Regions from separate parts of the Pueribacillus theae genome, predicted to be linked through region 3. Evidence: riboswitches for the same ligand, from Rfam matches in the RefSeq annotation. Region 3 holds a riboswitch; each other region holds the start of a gene.

What was found. Region 3 has a riboswitch for S-adenosylmethionine ahead of metK (methionine adenosyltransferase). Riboswitches for the same ligand answer to the same signal wherever they lie in the genome.
Region 1: another riboswitch for S-adenosylmethionine. It lies ahead of DCC39_RS06240 (methionine biosynthesis PLP-dependent protein); the one in region 3 lies ahead of metK (methionine adenosyltransferase).
Region 2: another riboswitch for S-adenosylmethionine. It lies ahead of DCC39_RS11745 (methionine ABC transporter ATP-binding protein); the one in region 3 lies ahead of metK (methionine adenosyltransferase).

Annotation. Positions count from the first base shown of each region.
Region 1 is NZ_QCZG01000009.1:60,500-62,704, reverse strand. It holds gene DCC39_RS06245 (asparaginase) at 1-786, opposite strand, end outside; SAM riboswitch class I at 896-1,000, shown strand; gene DCC39_RS06240 (methionine biosynthesis PLP-dependent protein) at 1,076-2,182, shown strand.
Region 2 is NZ_QCZG01000024.1:15,316-17,520, forward strand. It holds gene DCC39_RS11745 (methionine ABC transporter ATP-binding protein) at 1-989, opposite strand, end outside; SAM riboswitch class I at 1,074-1,178, opposite strand; gene DCC39_RS11750 (KGG domain-containing protein) at 1,336-1,674, opposite strand; gene mgtE (magnesium transporter) at 1,806-2,205, opposite strand, start outside.
Region 3 is NZ_QCZG01000039.1:16,200-18,404, reverse strand. It holds gene pckA (phosphoenolpyruvate carboxykinase (ATP)) at 1-468, opposite strand, end outside; SAM riboswitch class I at 774-864, shown strand; gene metK (methionine adenosyltransferase) at 1,028-2,205, shown strand, end outside.

The DNA.
Region 1 (2,205 bases), on a different contig from region 3:
CACGAGAACAATGGGGATATCGTTGGCGATCATCTTCTCCAAACTCGGAACGATATGGGGAGGAAGATTTCCTTGTCCCATGGCTTCAATCACAATGCCATCAATTTTAATTTGTTCGATTGCCTCAAATAATTCAGATCCCATCCCAGAATATGCCTTTAACAAAAGCACATTCTTTTCGATTGTTTCAATGGAATAATTTTCTTCACTGAGCGGTTTGTAAAAAAAGACAACATCTTTTTTTGTTACGATTCCAACAGGGCCGTTCTGCGGGCTTTCAAAAGCAGCGATGCTGCTTGTATGGGTTTTCGTTACATATTTAGCTGAATGGACTTCATCATTCATGACAACGAGCACACCCATCCCGCTTGCTTCGTTGCTGCCCGCGACACGGACGGCTGCCATTAAATTGCTGGGGCCATCTGAACCAAGCTCATTACTTGATTTCATCGCACCCGTAAGCACAATTGGGCAGTCTTGTGAAAAAAGCAAATCCAGCATATAAGCCGTCTCTTCAAGTGTGTCTGTTCCATGTGTAATGACCACACCATCAAATTGTTCTTTTTTTTTCAAGTCCTTAATTTTTTTAGCTACTTCTAATACGATTTGCGGAGAAATATGAGCAGAAGGAAGTTGGGAAAAGTGTTCCGTTGTGATGGAAGCAATCGATGCTAGCCTTTCTTGAAAAGATGATAAAGGATGCTTTCCTTCAATCGAAACACCTCCGGCCTGATTTTCTTTCATGGCGATTGTTCCACCAGTATGTACAATTAAAATTTTTTTCATTTTTGAACTCCTTTGACACAGTTGAATAAGGTAATTTTAGTTAATTATACAAAATCCTTGAATTACAATCTATTTTGTTGTATATTCAATTCAATAAAATATCATCATTTTCTTATCAAGAGAGGTGGAGGGACTGGCCCGAAGAAACCTCAGCAACCGCCATGCAGGCAAGGTGCTAATTCCAGCAAGCTTTTAGTGACTTGGAAGATAAGAAGGAGCGAACGAGTCTATAACAGCCTTCTTCTTATTTGAAGAAGGCTTTTTTAATATTTTTTTGGGGGGATTGCCAATGTCAAAAAAGATTGAAACCATTTTGGCGCAACTGGGGAATCGAAGTGAAGAGCGCACTGGTGCAGTAAGCGCGCCCATTTACTTATCAACAGCTTTTCGTCATGAAGGGCTTGGAAAATCGACTGGGTTTGATTACACACGTACTTCAAATCCGACGCGGCAAATTCTTGAAGATGGAATTGCCCAACTTGAAGATGGGGATCAAGGGTTTGCGTGCAGCTCTGGGATGGCCGCTATACAAACTGTTTTTTCGTTGTTTAAAAAAGGAGACCACATCCTTGTTTCGAGAGATTTATATGGGGGAACCTTCCGATTATTTGAACAAGGATGGAAAAAATGGGGACTTGATTTTGATTACGTGCATGGCGGTGATGAACAGTTTGCCAAAAAAATACAATCAAACACAGTGGCAATTTTTATAGAAACCCCTACAAACCCCCTTATGTTTGAATGCAATATTTCTGAAATCGCAAAGCTTGCAAAAGAGAAAGGTTTACTTTTGATCGTTGATAATACATTTTACACACCCGTTATTCAGCAACCAATTCGAGAAGGGGCAGATATTGTTGTACACAGCGCCACTAAATATTTAGGAGGGCATAATGATGTCTTGGCGGGGTTAATTGTGACAAAGGGTAAAAGCCTGTCTGATGACATCGCAAAGTATCACAATGCGATTGGAGCTACTTTAGGAGCCTTTGATTCATGGCTACTACTCCGGGGAATGAAAACGTTGGCACTCAGAATGCAGAAACATGAACAAAATGCTAAAGCAATTGCAGAGTTTTTGCAAAACAGAGAAGGCATAACAGATGTTTTTTATCCGGGAAAAGGCGGCATGTTATCATTTCGCGTAAAAGATGCAAGTTGGGTGGATCCGTTTTTAAGAAAGCTTGAAATCATTACCTTTGCGGAAAGCCTAGGCGGTGTAGAAAGCTTTATTACGTATCCAACAACCCAAACACATAGTGAAGTACCGGCAGAAATACGCAATGAAATTGGAGTCTGTAACCGTCTTTTAAGATTTTCAGTCGGGATTGAAGATGTGGAAGATTTAATAAGAGATTTGAATCAAGCGTTGGATTTTACTGCTTTAGAAAATTAACACGGTAAAAGAAAAGAGGGGGA
Region 2 (2,205 bases), on a different contig from region 3:
AAACTTTCTGTATGTTTTGTTATATAGTCAATCGCTTGATTAACCTCTTGCTTATCTCCTGTTACTTCCATAATAAAAATGCCTAACGGATTGTCTTTAATGTATTCAATTTTCCCGTGAAGAATATTCCCCTTCACGTTAAACTTTTTAAACACATCTGAGATTAACGCTTCTTCGGCTGAGACACCTTTAAATTGAATTTTGATTAATGTTCCTTTTCGATTTTGGCTTAGTCGCTCAGGCAACTGTAATTGCAAAACAGTTTCGATAAAATCTTTCGTGAGCGGCTGCTTAGGATTGGAAAAAAGATCATATACCAGCCCTTCTTCAATCACCCGGCCGTCTTGCATCACCGCCATCCGGTCACAAATCTCCTTCACAACCTCCATTTCGTGCGTAATGACAACGATCGTAATCCCAAGTTTTTTATTAATCGATTTAAGCAAACATAAAATCGATTTTGTCGTGCTAGGATCTAAAGCAGATGTCGCTTCATCACAAAGAAGGACTTTTGGATTGTTTGCAAGCGCTCTTGCAATGCCGACACGCTGCTTTTGTCCTCCGCTTAATTGTGCTGGGTAGTGCGAGGCCCGATCCCCTAAGCCAACAAGTTCAAGCAATTCAGTGACACGCTCGTTAAACTTTTTTTTTGGAACGCCGGCAGCCTTAAGTGCAAATGCTACGTTTTCATAGACAGTTTTTGAACTAATTAAATAGAAGTGCTGGAAAATCATTCCGATTTTCAAACGGGCTTTACGAAGTTCGCTACTGTTTAGGGTCGTCAAATTCACACCATCAACGAGAACTTCCCCACTTGTCGGCTTTTCAAGTAAATTTAAGCACCGTAAAAGAGAGCTTTTTCCCGCACCGCTGTATCCCACAATTCCGAATATCTCACCTTCCTTTACTTTCAAGGAAACATTGTTGACACCTATTGTTTTTCCTTTTTTTGTTTTGTATTCTTTAACAAGATTTCGAACTTCTATCAAAGATAACCCCCCTAAACTCTATGAAAAATAAAAAAATCCCTTCCATTTCTGAAAGAGACTCGCGTAACTAAAACAGTACGATATGTCTTATCTTTCAGAATGGAACCATTCTGCAGGAAGTAGCACCTTTCCATTTCTGGAGGTTGCCGGACGTCATTGGGCCTGTCCCTCAGTCACTCTTGATAAGTTTTTTGATAAGTGATTAACACCTATCTTAATTCCTAGTATTCTTATTGTCAATATATATTTTATAGATTTTAAATTTTTTATTTAGCAACAAAAATAATTTAGACACAGAAAAAGGATACGGAACGAACCGTATCCTCACGTTGCATCGATTACTTTACTAGTCGTCGTCGCGTTGTTTCGCGCGGGCGTTTCCGCCTTTTTCTCCTATTTCTTCATAGAAATCTCTGTCATGGTTTTCAGAGGTGGCTTCGCCGCCTTTGCGACCGATTTTTTCATAGAAATCTCTGTCATGATTTTCAGCGGTCGCTTCGCCGCCTTTGTGGCCAATTTTCTCATAAAATTCTCTATCGTGGCTTTCTGCTGTGGCTTCGCCGCCTTTACGGCCAATTTCCTGATAGAATTCTTTATCATGTGTACGGGCTGTTTCTTCTCCACCCATGCGTCCAGCTTCTTCAACACTCATTTTTCCGTCGTTATTATTCTTATCTTTTGCCATCTTTAATTCCTCCTTTAAATTAGTTTCGTGGCTTACAGTACTTTATTTACCCGGTTAATCTTAACCAAAAACATACTAGGAAGATTTGTAAACTTTGAAATGGATTTGTCATATTTTGTAACTTTTCAAAGTTACATTAATTTTGATAGAAACATGGTAGCAATTGAAAAATAGACGACTAACGAGAAAATATCATTGACTGTCGTAATAAGAGGACCAGAAGCTACCGCCGGATCGAGCTTTATTTTATATAAAATAATCGGAATGATGGTTCCTGCGAGTGTACCTAGAATCAGCGTCATAAGGAGTGATGAGCCAACGACAAAACCTAAATAAAGATTCCCTTGCCAGATGAATGCGATAAGAAAAATGAGAAAGCCGCACGTTAACCCAATAATGAGACTAACCCTAAATTCTCGAAAGATTAATTTAATGATTGTTTTCAAGTTCATCTCATCGCCCTCAGAAAGGCCACGCACGACAATAGCCAATGACTGTGTGCCTGTATTCCCTGTCATTCCGGCGATTAAA
Region 3 (2,205 bases):
AACGGTAAATTCAGCTTGATGGCTAGCAAGCTCTTCTTGTTCTGGACGGATAAACAATTGTCTAGCGAACAAGTTGTGCCAAGCATATTCATTAAGGACAGCAATCGGCATGCGGTATGTTTTATCAGCCCCTGCAAACCCGCGGAAAAGGAAGAGCTCTTCTTTTTGGTTTAAATGGTTTAACACTTTTCCATATAGCTTTTCGAAGTTCTCAGGGCTAATTGGCTGGTTCACGCTTCCCCAGTCAACTTTATCGATAACAGACGGATCTTGAACGATAAATTTATCTTTCGGAGAACGTCCTGTATATTTTCCGGTCGTTACTTGAACAGCTCCAGTCGATGTTAACTTTCCTTCTTTTCTCTCAAGTACTTTTTCAACAAGTTGAGGAGTTGATAAATCTTTAAGAGTCACTTCTTTTTTTAGAATCTCATCGAGAAGCGTTGAAGTAACATGAGTGGTGTTCATTTACATAACCATCCTTTTAATTTAGTGTTGTATCAAATCGGAAGCTCAAAAACGGCGCGTTCCGTTCGTAAGATTGAATAATGTAGAATTAGTATAACATATATCTTGAATTAGTCTATTCTAAATCAAACTAAATTTATAAAAAATAGGAACGAAAATCGAAAAAAAGGAAGAATTTTTAGTGAGTTTTTAAATAGTATACTACATTAACGCCCAAATGGGTTCTTACTATTTTTTGAAAAATGATGTAAAAGTATGCAGTTGACTTTAAAAATAAACTAGGTTACGATGAATGTCAACGGATACTCTTATCCCGAGATGGCGGAGGGACAGGCCCAATGAAACCCGGCAACCTACACTTTTGGAGTGAGAAGGTGCTAACCTGACAGATAAGAGGCGAAAGGCAAATAACGGATGACCTTTTCCTCATGTTTTGTGGAAAAGGTTTTTTTATTTTCTCTTATAGTGCTTGTTTAAAAAGAAGGACAACGGCTTTTTGAACAACCTCTTATAGAAAAAACGAAGGCTTTCGCTTTAAACACCATATGGAGGTATGATGATGGCTAAAAAGCGTCGACTATTTACATCAGAATCAGTAACGGAAGGCCACCCTGACAAAATTTGCGACCAAATTTCCGATGCAATCCTTGATGCAATCATTAAAAGCGACAAAGATGCAAGGGTAGCATGTGAAGCAATCGTGAACACAGGCATGGTCTTCATTACTGGCGAAATTACAACGTCTACTTATGTAGATATTCCAAGAATTGCACGGGAAACGATTGAAGGAATTGGCTACACAAGAGCGAAGTACGGATTCGATGCGGAGACGTGCGCAGTAATCACATCGATTGACGAACAATCTGCAGATATCGCTCAAGGTGTCAACAAAGCGTTGGAAGCCAGGGAAGGGAAAATGGCCGAAGAAGAGATCGAAGCCATCGGTGCCGGAGACCAAGGAATGATGTTCGGATTTGCATGCAATGAAACACCTGAACTAATGCCTCTTCCCATTTCACTTGCCCATAGGCTTGCAAGAAGGCTTAGTGAAGTGAGAAAGGAAGAAATTGTTCCATACTTGCGCCCAGACGGTAAAACGCAAGTGACGATCGAATACGATGAAAACGACAAGCCGATTCGCGTGGATACGATCGTCATCTCAACACAGCACCACCCAGAAATCACGCTTGAACAAATTAACCGTGACTTGAAGGAACACGTCATTAAAGAGGTTGTTCCAGCGGAACTTATTGATGAAGAAACGAAATATTTCATCAACCCGACGGGGCGATTTGTTATTGGCGGTCCGCAAGGAGACTCTGGGTTGACAGGAAGAAAAATTATTGTTGATACATATGGAGGCTATGCACGGCATGGTGGGGGGGCATTCTCCGGCAAAGACGCGACAAAAGTTGATCGCTCTGCAGCGTATGCTGCCCGCTACGTCGCAAAAAACATCGTCGCCGCAGGATTGGCAGAAACATGCGAAGTCCAACTTGCTTATGCAATCGGTGTCGCAAGCCCTGTATCAATATCTATCAACACATTCGGAACGGGAAAAGTAGATGAAGAAACACTTGTTGCGCTTGTGAAAGAAAATTTCGATCTAAGGCCTGCCGGGATTATAAAGATGCTTGATCTGCTTCGTCCCATCTACAAGCAAACGGCAGCATACGGACATTTCGGAAGGACAGATGTTGACTTGCCATGGGAAAAGACGGATAAAGTGGATGCGCT